DNA from 2 places in the Chryseobacterium sp. MMO-72 genome. Region 2 is predicted to be linked to the other one. Evidence: riboswitches for the same ligand, from Rfam matches in the RefSeq annotation. Region 2 holds a riboswitch; the other holds the start of a gene.
The links. A riboswitch is a leader RNA that binds a small molecule or an ion and turns the genes downstream of it on or off. The one in region 2 is predicted to bind S-adenosylmethionine.

Region 1 (8,482 bases), on a different contig from region 2:
CTCCCAAAGCCAAGCCTAAAGAGACTTTAAAAAACAGAACGGGAACGGCTATCTGATAGAAAAAATAAAACAGTTTATATGCCACCATTTTAATTTTTTCTTTTACCGGAATCGCTCCCTGCGTTTTCAGGATCACTCTTTCATTATCGAAAAAATCTCTGAAATCACGAATAAACATCCAGTTGAACAGATATAAAGGATAGACCAGAAAGAAAAAGCGGTGCTGGTATTTCTGAATTCCTTTTGCTTTGATCCACGGAACGATTAACAGCAGTCCGCTTTGCTCAATATCCGTATCCCAACCGTCCACATTCGGATATGCGTGATGGCTTGCGATGTGTCTTTTTTTCCAGATGTAGGAATTGGCTCCCACAAAATCGAAAATCTGTAAAACCAGACTGTTCAGTCTTTTACTTTTGAAAATATTATTGTGAGCCGCTTCATGAATTAAATTCAGATAAATTAAAACCAGAGAAAGCCCCATCAGAATGAAACTCAGGATATAAACTCCAGACTGATCTGCATGTAAAAGTGCAAAGACATATAAACCGAAATAGACCAAAGGCAGAATAACTGCTTTGATCTGAATATAAATATCCCTGTTTTCGGGAATGGCTTCTACTCTTTGGTTCACTTTTTTTCTGAGTTCATTAAACAATTTGGCATCCTCTGAATTTTTAAAGTAAATAGGTTTTTCCATTATATTTAATTTTGTGTGATAATTAAAAATAATATTAAAAACTGTTCCTTTTTTTTACTGTTTTAATTAAAAAATTCTATTCATTCAGACCAATTCTCTCAATTTTCTTGGCGGATATTGCGAAACCAGATCTGCAATTGCCTTGATGTGTTCCGGCGTTGTTCCGCAGCAGCCTCCAATGATGTTGATTAATCCTTTTTCTACATATTCTTTGATCTGACTCGCCATATCTTCCGGAGTTTCATCATACTTCCCGAAAGCATTTGGTAGACCTGCGTTCGGATAAGCTGAAACAGCAAATTCTGAATTGTGGGCTAAAGTCTCCAAATAAGGTGTCAATTGGTTTGCTCCCAAAGCGCAGTTAAAACCTACACTTAAAAGATTTAAATGGGAAACTGAGATCAAAAATGCTTCTGCTGTCTGTCCGCTCAATGTTCTTCCTGAAGCATCGGTAATGGTTCCTGAAACCATGATTGGAATCTTGATATTTCTTTCGTCCTGAAGTTCGTCAATGGCGAAAAGGGCAGCTTTTGCATTCAATGTATCGAAAATGGTTTCTACCAAAAGAATATCTGATCCTCCGTCCAATAAAGCTTCGCACTGTTGTTTGTAAGCGATTCTCAGTTCATCAAAAGTAATGGCTCTGTATCCGGGATCGTTTACATCGGGGCTTAAACTAGCTGTTCTGTTGGTTGGACCGATGGAACCTGCCACAAATCTTGGTTTATCCGGATTTTTCGCGGTGTACTCGTCGCAGGCTTTTCTTGCAATTTTTGCAGATTCGTAATTCAGTTCGTAAACCAGATCTTCCATGTGATAATCTGCCATGGCAATGGTTGTTCCTGAAAATGTATTGGTCTCGATGATGTCTGCTCCCGCTTCAAGATATTTTTTGTGAACTTCTTCTATTGCGTGGGGCTGCGTTAAAGACAACAAATCATTGTTTCCTTTTACCGGATGTTCCCAGTTTTTGAAACGTTCGCCACGGTAATCTTCTTCTTCGAATTTATACCGCTGAAGCATGGTTCCCATCGCTCCGTCGAGAATTAAAATTCTTTCGGATAATGCTTTGTATAGTTGTTCTGAATTTTTCATTAATTATATTTTTTCCATAGGTTGCACCTACGGCTATTATTATTGAACCCTTCGGGTTCGTTGTTAATCCAACGCCTGTTTTAAATCCGCAATGATATCTTCCACATTTTCCAGACCTACCGAACAACGAACCAGACCTGCAGTAATTCCGACTTCGTTTCTTTCTTCGTCTGATAGTTTAGAGTGCGTTGTAGAAGCGGGATGCGTTACAATGGTTCTTGTATCGCCTAAGTTTGCGGAAAGGGAACACATTTTAATTTTATCTAAAAAGTTTCTTCCGCCTTCAATTCCGCCTTTGATTTCGAAGGCAACGATGTTTCCGCCTAATTTCATCTGTTTTTTTGCAATTTCATAGCTTGGATGAGATTTTAAGAACGGATATTTTACCAGTTCTACATTTGGATGATTTTCAAGAAACTCAGATACTTTTAAAGCGTTCTCGCAATGTTTTTCTACACGAATCGCCAGTGTTTCGAGACTTTTAGACAAAACCCAGGCGTTGAAAGGTGACATTGCTGGTCCTGTATTTCTGGCGAAAAGATAGATTTCACGGATTAAATCTTCTCTTCCGACCGCTACTCCGCCTAAAACACGACCTTGTCCGTCAATTAATTTGGTTGCCGAATGCACCACGATATCTGCTCCGTATTTTATCGGCTGTTGCAGATAAGGTGTCGCAAAGCAGTTATCCACAATAAAAATTAAGTTGTGTTTCTTCGCAATCTGTCCGAAAAACTCTAAATCCAACACTTCAATCGCAGGATTGGTAGGTGTTTCCAGATACAGAATTTTTGTGTTTGGCTTAATATATTTTTCAACATTATCGGCGTCTTCTGCTTTAAAATAGGTTGTTTCGATATTCCATTTCGGAAAATATTTTGTGAACAAAGTATGCGTAGATCCGAAAACGGACTGACAGCTTACAATATGATCTCCGGCATTTAACAAAGTGGCAAATGTGGAGTAAATCGCCGCCATTCCTGTAGCAAAAGCATATCCTGCTTCTGCGCCTTCCATTTTGGCAATTTTATCTGTAAATTCTGTCACGTTCGGATTGGAAAAACGGCTGTATAAATTTTTTGGTTTTTCTTCCGCAAAGCTCGCTCTCATGTCTTCCGCATCCTGAAAAATAAAGCTGGATGTGAGATACAAAGGGGTTGAATGCTCATCAAACTGAGTTCTTTCAGTCTGGGTTCTTATGGCAAAGGTTTCAAAATTTTCGTTTTCCATTTCTATATTTTCCGTAGGTTTTATTTACGGTTGTTTTTTATTATTTCATGACATAGGTTTTACCTACGGCTACTAATGTTGAACCCTTCGGGCTTAAACGCTGTTTTATTTCGTTCCATAGGTTCTACCTACGGCTATTAATATTGAACCCTTCGGGCTTAAACGCTGTTTTATTTCGTTCCATAGGTTCTAGCTACGGCTATTAATATTGAACCCTTCGGGTTCACAGGTCCTTTTATTTTGTTTCACTTACTCTTAAAATGTCTCCGAATACGCCTCTTGCCGTAACTATTGCGCCGGCTCCGGCTCCCATGATAACGATTGGGTTTTCACCGTAACTTTCGGTGTAGATTTCGAAGATTGAATCTGAGCCTTTCAGTTGTCCTAATGCGGAAGTTGCCGGAACGGAAATTAATTTCACATCCAATTCTCCTTTTTCTTTCTGCAAATCTCCGTGAAGATCTCCCACATATCTTAAAACGTGTCCTTCTTCCTGATTTTCTTTGATTTTCTGATATTCCGCATCTAATTCGTCCAGTCTTGAAAGGAATTCTGACTTAGAAACAGAAAGCAGACTTTCCGGAACCAGATTCTGAATTTTAATATCTTCAAACTCATTGATTAAGTCTAATTCTCTTGCCAAAATCAATAACTTTCTTGCTACATCGTTTCCTGAAAGGTCTTCTCTTGGATCGGGTTCTGTATATCCTTTTTCCAGCGCTTCATTGATGATGGTGGAAAAGTTATCATCTCTTAAAGAAAAATTATTGAAAACATAGCTTAATGTTCCTGAGAAAACACCTTTAATTCTGGTAATATTTTCTCCTGAAAGGTGTAGAAGCTTAATGGTATCAATCAATGGCAAACCTGCTCCCACATTGGTTTCATAGAGATATCGTCTGTTGTTTTTGTTCAACGTATATCTTAGTTGACGGTATTCTGAAATGGGAAGGGTATTGAAAATTTTATTGGAAGAAACAAGATCGAAACCGTTTTCCGCCAATGTATGATAATTTTTCACAAAGTCTTTGCTTGCCGTATTATCCACAACGATTAGATTTTCCAATTGATTTTCTTTGGAGAAATTAATCAGTTCCTGAACATTTGAAGGTTTTTCTGCCGTTAAAACCTCATCATTCCAATTGCTGTCGAATCCTTTTTTGTTGAAGGCTATTTTTCTGGAATTGGCAACTGCAACTACTTTCAGATCTATTTTTTTTCGTCTTTTAATTTCTTCTGAAGATTCTAAAACCTGCTGTATTAAGGTTTTCCCTACGTTTCCGTGACCGATAATTGCCAGATGAACGGTTTTCGGTTTTTTAGAAATTTCAGATTCTATGATATTTTTTGCTTTTTCGTCCTGTGAAGATGTCACAACGATATTCACACGTTTTTCGGCTGCAATCTGGTTTAAAAGCAACGGAAAAACATTATTTCTTGCAAGTTCCGCTAAAACTTTGTTGAAGTCTTCTGCAACAAATCCTAAAACCGACACATTATTGATGCTGTAAATCTGGGAAACTTTCCCTGATTTTCTTTCTGATTCAAATTCGTCAATCAGACAATTGACTGCTTTTTCGGAATCGTTTTCATGAACTAAAATGGAGATTCCGTTTTCAATTGCCTGCTGGGAAATTACTCCCACACTGATTCGCGCCAAAGTCAACGCTTTAAAAATTCGTCCGTCAATCCCGATTTCACCTAAGAAATCTTCTCCTTCAAATTTGATGATGGATCTGTTTTTTAAAAATTTTATTTCGTTAGCATTAATCTTACTCATTTTTCAAAATATTTTTAATGATCGTATTTAATTGTTTATATTCCATTAAGAAGGCATCGTGCCCATGAACTGAGGTGATCTCGTGATAGAAAACATCTTTGTTTTTCTCTTTCAGCTTTTCAAAACACATCCGGATTTCCGAAGCGGGGAAAAATAAATCTGTATCTACAGAGATCATGTGCATTCGCGCCTGAATTTTTTCCAAATGTTCTTCATTGGCATTGATGTTCATCAGCAAATGATTCATGAGCTTGTATGATTTTAAACTAAATCTTTCGTTTAAAGCTTTTCCGTGATAAACAAGCCAGTCTTCCGACTCTAATCTCTGCTTTTCTTCACTGTATCTGTTTTGAAATCTGTTATTTAACGATTCAGGCGTCCTGTAACACAACATTGCATGAATTCTGGCTTTCTGTAAAGGTTCATCGTTTTGGTTTAATAAAAATTTCTGAACCAGACATTGTGCATGAAGCCAGTCGTGGGTTTTAAAATCGCAGGCTACCGGGATGAAAATTTCGGTAAGTTTTGGATTTTTCACCAGCATTTCCCAACCGATTCCGCCTCCCAAAGAACCTCCAATAATGGCGTGTAAACTTTTGATATTTAAAATTTCAAGACCTTTCAAAAATATGTTTGCGATATCTGAAGGCGTGAAATCTTCACATTCATCAATAAAAAAATCATCAAATCCGTTTCCGGGAATATTGAAGCACAAAACTGTATACTGTTCGGTATCGATTACCTGATGTTCTCCAATCAGTTGTTTCCACCATCCTTTTTCTCCGGAAACATTGGAATTTCCGGTTAAAGCATGATTCACTAAAATGATCGGGGCAGAAAACAGGTCTTTCCCGAAAAGCTGATAGCTCAACGGGATATTGTATTCCTTTTGGGAATCGGTACGATACGAAAAATTAATATGTTTAAGTTCTGTTTTCAATTCTATTATTTTAATACAATTGAAAATGCCACAGGAAATGGCTGAAAGAACTTCAGTGAGTTATCTGTCCAAAATAATTCTGGTAGAACGTAGCACCTTCATTGCCTGCGCAAAGGGTTGCTAAGGTTTCATAGGGTCTAATCCCTCAACCTTTCTTGATAACATTTTCAATATTTGAATGAACGAATGGTGCAAAGATAAAACTTTTCTTTTAAATATTTATAAAAATTTAATTTAATCTTACAAACCCCGATAAACAGAAGGCTTTCAGGGAAATATTAATAATAATTCAAATTTCGTGAGTTGGAATTTTTTCGCAAAAAAACTAACTTCGTAATGAAAATGATGAGATATGATTGCTGAAAAACAAAGATTACAAGACACAAACTGGAAAAACTGGGGACCTTACGTGAGTAACCGGCAATGGGGAAATGTACGCGAAGACTACAGCCCAAACGGCGACGCATGGAATTTCGCCAATCACAATAACGCAGAAAGCTATGCCTACCGTTGGGGAGAAGAAGGAATAGCCGGAATTTCTGATGCAAAGCAGCTTTTCTGTTTTGCGCTCTCCTTTTGGAACAAGAAGGATAAAATAGTGAAAGAACGCTTCTTTGGACTGAGCAATCCACAGGGAAATCACGGAGAAGACATTAAAGAACTATTTTATTATCTGGATAATACACCTACTCACAGCTATATGAAAATGGTGTACAAATATCCGATTAATGAATTTCCTTATAATGATCTTCTTTCCGAGAATGCAAAAAGAAGTAAGAAGGAACCTGAATATGAGATTTTCGATACCGGTATTTTCGATAAGGATGAATATTTTGATATTTTCATTGAATATGCAAAGGCTGAACATAATGATATTTTAGTGAGGGTAACTGTCTGCAACAGGAGTAATAAAGATGCTCCGATTATAGTTGCTCCCATGGTATGGTTCAGAAATAACTGGAAATGGGGCTATAATACGTATAAAGGGCAAACCCATGCTTCTCACGAAGGCTGCATCAATATCAGTCATGACAGTATTGCGATTAAAAAGTTTTACTCAAGAAATATTCTGGCGGAAAGTGTTTTCTGTGATAACGAGACCAACAGTCCGAAATTATACGGAACGCCTTATCCGGGAAATTCTTTTTATAAAGACGGAATCAACGATTACATTACATACGGGAGCAATACCGTAAATCCTGAAAAGAGAGGAACCAAAGCCTCTTTTTTAATTGATGAAGTTATTGAGGCAGGACAATCGAAAACATTTGATTTCAGATTATCGCCTAATGAACTGGATAATCCGTTTTATGATTTTGATGAGATCTTTAGAAACAGAATTTCTGAAGCGGATGAATTTTATGATGAAATCCAGAATGATGTAACCAGTGATGATGAAAAAAACGTTCAGAGACAGGCTTTCGCAGGACTTCTCTGGAATAAGCAGTTTTATCATTACAACGTAGGAAAATGGCTGAAAGGCGACCCGAATTTTGAAGCTCCAAGAAACTTCAACCATTATGTCCGAAATACAGAGTGGAATCATATGCACAATAAAGACATCATTTCGATGCCTGATAAATGGGAATATCCTTGGTATGCAACTTGGGATCTTGCCTTCCATTGTGTTCCGTTTGCGATTATTGATGCCGAATTTGCAAAAGGACAGCTTCTTTTATTAACTAAAGAATGGTATATGCATCCGAACGGACAGCTTCCTGCTTATGAATGGAATCTGAGCGATGTAAACCCGCCCGTTCATGCGTGGTCATGTTTCCGCGTATTTAAAATTGATGAAAAGCAAAACGGAAAACCGGATCTTTTATTTTTAGAAAAGGTTTTTCAGAAATTACTATTGAACTTCACATGGTGGGTAAACCGAAAAGATAAAAACGGAAAAAATATTTTCGGAGGCGGTTTTCTTGGGCTTGATAACATCGGGGCTTTTGACCGGAACATGGTGTTAAAAGACGGACAGCATCTTGAGCAGGCGGACGGAACGAGCTGGATGGCAATGTACGCTCTGAATATGATGCGGATTGCCATGGAACTGGCTCAGTATTATCAGGTGTATGAAGATATGGCAATTAAATTTTTTGAACATTATCTCTATATTGCCGAAGCCATGGAAAATCTGGGGGAAGGAACAAAAGGGCTATGGAACGAAGAAGACGGCTTTTTCTATGACGTGCTTCAGCTTGGAAACGGCGACAGTGTTTCTCTGAAACTGAGAAGTATTGTAGGATTGATTCCTATGTTTGCTGTGGAAATTATCGATCATCATTTGTTGGATAAAATGCCCAACTTTACCACAAGAATGGATTGGATTCTGAAAAACAAACCTGAACTTACGAAACTTGTTTCGCACTGGGAAGAAGAAGGGCATGGAAGAAAGCACCTGATGAGTATTCTGAGGAAAAACCGTCTGACAAAAGTTTTAACCAGAATGCTTGATGAGAAAGAATTTTTAAGCCAATACGGAATTCGGGCAATGTCGAAAGTATATGAGGATAATCCTTTTAAATTTTCTGTTCATGGTAATGAAAATATTGTGTATTATACTCCTGCGGAAAGCGACAGCAGAATGTTCGGGGGAAACAGCAACTGGCGTGGTCCCATCTGGTTTCCAATCAATTTCCTGATTGTTGAAAGTTTACAGAGATTCCATTTCTACTACGGAAACAGCTTGAAAGTAGAATTGCCTACGGGAAGCGGTGACAAGAAAAATCTTGATGAG
Region 2 (8,482 bases):
TCAAATAATCTTCACAAAACTTAACTTCTTAAATAATCTTAATGGTTCAATTTTTTAACGCAAGGTCCGCTGAGACTTTCTTTTTAATGATTGCAATTGCTTTTCGGTCGCAACGGCGTTTCACTCAGCGAATGATAAAAATGTATAAATGATTTCTTCATAATAGCTTCTTGAAATTAAGACGTTTCAAAATGATTTAAAAATATAATTCTCCTATCATTTGCTGAGTGAAACGCCTTTGCGAACGATTTTTTTTTCAAAGCCATTTCAATTATCCTTGCGAACTCTGCGTTAAAAACAATGTTTGCTTGTAATAATTTAACGCCAAAATTTAAAAGTCAGAAGTTCAAATAATATTCTTAATGATTCCATTCTTTTAACGCAATGTTCGCAGGGTTTTTCTTTTAAATGATTGTGATTATTTTCGGTCGCAAAGGCGTTTCACTCAGCAAGTGATAAAAATGCATAAATGATTTTTTCGTAATAGCTTCTTGAAATTAAATCGCCTCAAATGATTTCAAAAATATAATTCTGCTGTCATTTGCTGAGTGAAAAGCCCTTGCGAACGGATTCTTTTCAAAGCCAGTTCAATTATCCTTGCGAACCCTGCGTTAAAAACAATACTTAATGGTAACGATACCTTCTTTAAATTAAAACGTCTCAAAATGATTTCAAAAATATAATTCTCCTATCATTTGCTGAGTGAAACGCCCTTGCGAACATTTTTTTTCAAAGCTAATTCAATTACCCTTGCGGACTCTGCGTTAAAAACAATGCTTGATTGTTTTACGATTAATTTAAATCAACGGATAATTTCTTATCAATTAAATACAAAACAATTCCCACCGCAACAATTCCTAATCCGATAATGCTTTCTTTAGGATTATGAATTAACGTGAAATACAAAATGTAGATGCTGAATAACAAAAAAACCGTCGGAAAAATATAAAACAGATTGGATTTGAATATCTTTCGGTCTTCTTTTTTTACGAAATATGCCGTAGAAATTGCCAGACTAGCAAATAACTGAAGTATAAAAGCCGTGTAAACAAAAATCTCTTTAAAACTTCCCGTTAAAATAATCAACGTTGCAATCACGGCATGGGCAAAAATCGCACGGACAGGAATTCCTTTTTTGTTGCCGACCGATAAGGATTTCCAGAGTCTGTTTTCTTTTGCAAAAGCCTGCGTCAAACGGGAACCTACCCACAAATAACCGCTGATTGTAGCGACTAACTGTAAAGCAATAAAAATATTAACTATTTTACCGAAAGTATTTCCCAGCATATTATTGGCAGCTTCCCCCATTACATCTTCTTTTCCCGCCAACTGATTTACCGGAGCATGTTTCAGCATGATAAAATTAACCAAGAGATAACAAACAGTTACGAAAACAGTTCCTACAATGAGTGATTTCGGTAGGTTTTTCTGAACATCTTTTATTTCTCCCGCAATGTAGGAAGCAGAATTCCAACCCGTGTAAGAATACGTTACAAAAACCAGAGACGTGGCAAAAGCAGGAAGCATGATTTCTTTCTGCCATGAATCATCAAACTTCAGGCTGTTTGCGATAGCTTCAGAGTCTGAAATTCCGATTCCTATAATGATGAGAACAATGATGAACGCAATTTTTATCAGTGTAAAAAAATTATGAAACCTGCTTGAAGCTTGTAAGCTGAATGACAAAAAAACGGAAACCAGAAAGATAATTCCGATGGCAAAGCTGTTTCCAAAAGAAACATCGAAAGCAGAAAGGTATTTCGACATCGCCAAAGCAGCCAGTGCAACGGGAGATGAGAAACCGATGATGAGGGAAATCCAGCTTACCAGATAGCCTAAAAGCGGATGATAGGTTTCTTTCAAATAAATAAAATCTCCGCCGTTTCCTTTAAAATGGGAACCTAATTCGGCATAGCAAAAGGCTCCGAACAAAGCAAGAATTCCTCCAATGAACCAAAGGAGGAATATGCTGTAGGTATTCGTAATGTCGGTAAGCTGAAAACCGAGTGTTGTAAAAATTCCGGTTCCGATCATATTCGAAACGACAATTGCCACTGCGGTTTTCCAGCCGATCTGATGTGAAGTTGAATTCATTAATTAAAATGTAAAATTAAGCCTTCCGAAGAAGTAATTTCCGAGAGTTCCCATCTGCACCGGAGCATATTTGAAAACTCCAAAATACGAATTTTCATAAATCTGCAGATCCGGAAAGACATCAAACACATTATTGGCTCCGACGGTTAAATTAATATTTTTTGTGAAATCATATCCTACACTCACATCGGTTACTATTTTCGGGTTAAATTCCTGAACTCCTCCAAACGGATATCCGTCACGGATTACTTTCCCGAAGTAAGTATTTCTCACCAGAAAATTAAATTTTCCGACTCCGTAATTCAATCCTAAAGAAGCTTTGGTTTTAGGCGATAAACTTTCGATGATATTGATCTGGTCGGGTCCGAAAAATTCATTCTGCGGCGTCTGAAGATTAGCCGGGAAATGGAAATCTGTAATTTTTGTTTCGGTATAATTTCCGGCAAGATTGATATTTAAGTTTCCGCCTCCAATTTTCCAGTCGTAAGCAACTACCAGATCTACTCCTTTGGTTTCCGTATCAACGGCATTGGCAAAAAATCTTCCGCTTTCCACCCCATACACCGCCAATCGGTCGTCTGTAATATTACTTGTTATCACGATCCGGTCTTTTACTTTAATTAAATATCCGTCTAAAGTGATTGACAGCTTATTGATCGGCTTTAAAGTAAACCCAACGCTTCCGTTCACCGAAGTTTCCTGTTTTAATTTGTCGAAACCAAGTGCTTTTGCAGCTTCGCTGTCGTTGTTGAAAATTCCTTTGGTAACAATTGAATTTCCTGTGGTGGAAATATCTGCATAAGAATTGTTAAAATACTGCTGCTGAAGAGATGGTGCTCTGAAGCCTGTTCCCACCGCAGCACGGATTGCATAATTTTTTGCAAACTCATATCTTACCGCTAATTTTCCGTTCAGTGTACTTCCAAAATCTGAATAGTTTTCGAACCTTCCGGCAAGATCTACATTTAATTTTTTATCCAGATCATAAGAAACATCGGCATACACTGCAGTTGAATGTCTGGATTTTGAAAGTGCATTTTGTGGTGAAAATCCAATAAACGACTGCGCTCCTCCTGCTCCGGAGATATTATCCGGATTGGTAGTCGCCGTCACAGGATTTCCGAAAATATCATATCTCATATAGGAAGCCTGATCTCCTGCTTTAATGTCGTACTGCTCAAACCTGAATTCTCCGCCGAATGCAACATTAAAGTTTCTGATGTTTTTTGAAACATCAAGATTAATTGTATTCTGAAGAAAACTGTGTGCTCCCGCATAAAAATCTGTTGGTGACTTAGCTCCTAAAGATGCATTGACGGTGTTGCTTACATCATAATTGAACGTATTGTTTCCGAATGTATTACTAAGGTCAAAAAACCAGTCGTTTTTATTATATTTTGCTCCGATTGCATAGGAAATGTCATAGATTTTCGAGCCTAAAGTCGGCTGAAAACCGTTCGGATAAATAGAATAGACATTGTTTGAAGTTTCGCTCGGTAATCTTCTGAAACCGTACCCCTGCCCTTCTTTGATACTGAAGCCTCCGAAGGAATATATTTTAAATTGATCGTTCAAAGGATATTCGGAATTAAAAAATAACTGTGCCTGCTTTATTTTTGCATCGCCGATCTGGAAATTAAAATCATCCCGTGTTAAACCATTGGCAAGAATTTTCTGATCGTCCAGCGCTTTTGCAGCATTAAAATCCGGAGCAAAATCATATGCGAAATTATCGCCGTAAATATCGAGATTATGATTCTGCGTTCTTGTTGTTTTTCCTCTTTGGTTTAATTGCAGGGACAAACTGATATAACCGTCTTTTTTCCCTAAAGAAGTTCCGTAGTTCGCTGCTGCCTGATACGTTTCACCATCATTTCTTCCGGAAATTCCGTAATTAAGGCTGGCTGTTCCGCCGAGATTCTTTTTAAGGATAATATTAATCACTCCTGCAATGGCATCAGAGCCGTATTGTGCTGCCGCGCCATCTCTCAGAACTTCAATTCTGTCGATTGCGATTACCGGAATGGTACTTAAATCTGTTCCTACAGAGCCGTTTCCGACTGTATTCTGATAATTAACTAAAGAAGTAGTATGTCTTCTTTTTCCATTAACGAGAACCAAAACCTGATCGGGTCCCATTCCTCTCAAAGTAACAGGATCGATATGTTCTGTACCGTCTGAAGCCGACTGCCGGACTGAGTTGAAAGACGGGATAACATAATTCAGTAAATCCTGAACGGTAATTTGCGGTGAAGACTGCTGTATTTTTTCGATGTTGATGATGTCTACCGGAACCGGAGTTTCCAGTTTTGTGCGTTTTGCATTTCGGTTTCCTACAATTACGACATCTTCTATCTGCTGTTCTTTTTCCTGTGCCGATAAAAATCCTATTGCTAAAAGGAGTACGCTTACGCTGAGTTTTTTCATTCTATTCAGTGCTTTAAAAAAAATTAATTTAAAATGGTTTGCCGAAACAAACATAAAGACCTTCAAGAAGCTGGAATTCATACGGAATACTGACTTACTTATCTTCCCCCAATCGGGTTGGAATTAGCACCTTTTCATCAGAAAATGTCGGTTGCTAAGGTTTCTCTGGGCCAAATCCCTCCACCTTTCTCGATAAATCTACTGCAAAAGTAGACTAATAATTTTAATCTGCAAAAAAATTTGGAATTTGAATTTTCAGAGTTATAAAAATTGTGAATAAGATGTGGATAACACGTGAATTACCTATTAACAATGCGTGAATTGGATGTTAGTATAGAAAAATTAATTGTCGATAAACAATTTTTCAATTGTGAGTAAAATATGAATAACCTATGAGTAAGGTATGAATAAGATATGGAAAACCTTTAATTTCAATGTGGAAAAAATTGTGAATAAGGTATTGAAAAGTCGTTAGTATCATATTAACAACCTCTATTTTTACTGCGGATAAAATATGAATAAACAAAAAAAGAGACCGCTTTCGTGATCTCTCATTATAACCTTTTGAAGTTATCCACAGGTTATTTTACCATCATTTTCTGGATTGAAATTCCTGTATCTGATTTTAAATGAACTAAATACGTTCCTGCCGGATAATTTGTTTTTAATTCGTAGGTACCGTTTTCATTATTCAATTTAAATGAATCCATTTTTTTACCGCTTATATCGTAGATAAAAATCTCTCCGTTCTTCGCTTTGTGGTAAATTAATTTAGCCAGACCATTTTTTACAGGGTTATCCGCAATCTGTAAAGAAAGCTTATTTTCGGCATTCACATCCACTGTGGATAAACTTCCTACATAATTTCCGAAAATCCTGAATTCTCCCGGCTGTAGAGTAATCGGGGCTGTTGTAGACGTTATATTAGATAAAGAATTATCCATTAAGTTCTGCCATTGCCCAACATATGGGAAATACGGAACTACACTCTGGGCAGCCGTTGTATAATTTGCCAATACGACCACGTTTTTCACTCCGTTAGTAATTGCGTTGTCGTAAATGTAAATTCTCGTAATTAATCCATTCGGATCATTTGCCAGATTATTTGATTCTACAGTATATGTTTTTGACTTGAAAACAGGATATACATTTCTTAAATTGATGATCTTAGCCCAGGTATCGTAAACCGCTTTTCTGTTCACATCCGTATCGTATCCTAAAGTAAATGCAATTGGCTTTTCGTCGGTTCTGCAACCACTATTAATGGTTCCGTTTGCACATCTGTTGATACTGAATTCATAACCAAGCTCTCCGAACTGCCAGATCATTTTAGGACCCGGAATGGTGAAGAACGTTGCTCCGAAAGCTTTCATTCTGTCTAAAGCAGTATTAAGATTTTTAACATCATAGCTTCCGTTTACCGCACCATAAGCAAGATTTTTAAACATTAACCTTTCCTCATCGTGACTTTCTCCGTAACCTACTGCTCTCATTTCAGAGAATCCATGAAGGGTATGATTCATTCTGTCGAAATTACTGTTTTCTTTATATCCCATTGTATTCTGGTTATAAGATCCATTCTGGTTATTCCACATCATCACTCCTTTTCCTTCTGCAACTCTGTAGTTTGCCCATTGCTGCTCTTCCGCATCGGTTCCCAAATGTTCAAAAATCATGTAAGAATTCGGATCAAGAGCCCATTGCTTATCTGCATAGTATTTCAGGATATCAACTCTGTCCTGCTGATAAGCATTTGTACAGGTTTCGTCGTTTTCAGAACAGCTTTGTGTAAATCCTTTGGTTAAATCCCAACGGAAACCGTCTACATGATATTCCGTTAACCATTGCTGAAGACATCTTTCAACGTAATATTTAGTTGAAGGACTTGTATGGTTAAAATCATTAAACACATTATAAGAGTGTTTAGGAACCTGATTGAAGTAAGGATTATTGGCAGCGATGTCTCCATAACCGTCTCCATCCGGATCAATATTCCATAGTCTTGCCAACGGAGAACGTCCGGTTGCATGATTGAAAGCAATATCCAGAATTACTGCGATTCCATTCTGGTGGCACAGATCAATAAATTCTTTGAACTTTTCCGGTGTTCCGTACGCTTTATCCAATGCATAATGGAAAGAAGTATTATAACCCCATGAAAGATTTCCTTCGAACTCCATGATAGGAAGCAATTCAATCGCATTAATGTTCAGATTTTTCAGGTATGAAATCTTATTAATTAAAGACTGCCAGTTTTTTTCCTGCGTAAAGTCTCTTAACAATAATTCATACACCACAAGGTTTTCTTTTGCCGGACGCTGGAAATTCGTAACCTGCCAATTGTAAGGAGTCTGTCCTGTTTTAAACATAGAAACCTCAAAACCCTGCCCAGCCGGAAACGCAGGTAAGTTAGGATAAGTTGTAGAAGAGATATATTGGTCATCGTAAGAAGACAGGATCTGTGGGGAATACGGATCTGCCACTTTTCTTAAATCATTGGTTCTGTACTGGAAAGTATACAATTGCTGAGGTGTTAATCCGCTTAACTCAATCCAGTATAAATCGGGATTTGCAGTATCTCTTTTCATCAGATAAGCATCATTCACTGTCCAGTTATTAAAACTTCCGATCACATGAACGAAATTTTTAGACGGAGCATATAATGCAAGCCCAACTTTAGTATTATCTGTCGGATGATAGTTAATTCCCTGTCTTATCCACGCCGGAATCGCTTCAGAAACCACATTTCTCGGAACCTGTAAAATAAATGTGGCATTTTTGGAATTTGAATTAGCATCAGTAGCAATTAATTCCATATTAGCATCTCCTGTTACAGTGTAGTTGTAAGAATATGAAGTTGATGCTGTAGAAGTAGAATTTACAACGGTTCCGTTAGCTTTAAGCTGAAAAGTCGCGTTTACACTGGTTGTCGCTGTAATGTTAACAGAATTTCCTGTAGGTACAGACGTTAGGCTGTTAGCCGCAGGATTTGTCATGGTTAAATTCAAAACTCCGACGTTGACAAAAATATCCGGACTTGTCTGATGTGCACCGGTTTTATCTTTCAGTAAAAAACCAAATCTTCCGATTCCTGTTCTTGCGTAAAAAGTTGTGGGTGTAAAAGACAATGAATAAGTGTCTGTCGCAGCGTTATAACTTAATCGATTAAGTTCATTGGAATTGTTCCAACTCCCGTTTGTAGGGCAATCCTGACTGTTCTGATAATTGGTATCCAAAGACCATGTCCAGATATAAATGGCATTGTTTGAAACTCCCCACGCCGATTCATCAATCTGATTTCCGGGTACGGTTAATGTTATTGCATCCGTTTCATTAAACGGATTCGGGGTAATTGTATAGCTGATCTGCCCAAAGACATTGGCTAAGATAAACAACAATATACCGGAATAGAATTTTTTCATATAATTCGTCCTTTTAAGTTTAATTTAATACTAAAGTAATTTATTTTTTGAAAAATTTTCACCTTTTCATAAAAAAACAAAACTTTAAGTCAATTAAATATTATGCTTAGAATAACACCTAACAGATGAATTATATGCACAAAAAAACCACTTAAAAAATTTAAGTGGTTTTATATATGTTGTTTTGCTTTGATATTGCTTTCTCAAAATTCAGGTGAGAAAACAATGACAATCAATTAATGATGTCCGTGTCCGTGACTATCGTGTAAGAAAGGTCCGTTTCCTTTAGGATTGCTGTAGATTACTTCTACACCATCCTGCTCATTCAGCTGCTTGCTTCTGATATCTTCCGGATTAAAAGGTTTTACTTTTCCGAAATACTCTTTCAAACCTTCTGTTAACCACATTGGAATTACCAACCCGAAGAACATGAAGATACACCAAAATCCTACAAGGAACATTGTAATGAAGAAAATTGTCCAAAGGAACTGGTAAAACGGCCAAAATGCTGATAAAATCGTTATCATTTTCTTAAAGAT

Region 1: it holds a riboswitch for S-adenosylmethionine, as region 2 does, so the genes downstream of both, WFH39_RS05140 (alpha/beta fold hydrolase) here and WFH39_RS13175 (TonB-dependent receptor plug domain-containing protein) in region 2, are expected to answer to the same signal.

The regions. Positions count from the first base shown of each region.
Region 1 covers NZ_JBBCWG010000003.1:5,253-13,734, forward strand. Annotated here, with positions in the region: gene WFH39_RS05120 (fatty acid desaturase family protein) at 1-700, opposite strand, end outside; gene WFH39_RS05125 (homocysteine S-methyltransferase family protein) at 785-1,795, opposite strand; gene WFH39_RS05130 (O-succinylhomoserine sulfhydrylase) at 1,859-3,025, opposite strand; gene WFH39_RS05135 (ACT domain-containing protein) at 3,261-4,805, opposite strand; gene WFH39_RS05140 (alpha/beta fold hydrolase) at 4,798-5,745, opposite strand; SAM riboswitch class I at 5,803-5,910, opposite strand; gene WFH39_RS05145 (MGH1-like glycoside hydrolase domain-containing protein) at 6,098-8,482, shown strand, end outside.
Region 2 covers NZ_JBBCWG010000009.1:65,224-73,705, forward strand. Annotated here, with positions in the region: gene WFH39_RS13170 (APC family permease) at 793-2,094, opposite strand; gene WFH39_RS13175 (TonB-dependent receptor plug domain-containing protein) at 2,098-4,521, opposite strand; SAM riboswitch class I at 4,617-4,720, opposite strand; gene WFH39_RS13180 (alpha-amylase family glycosyl hydrolase) at 5,103-7,943, opposite strand; gene WFH39_RS13185 (hypothetical protein) at 8,180-8,470, opposite strand.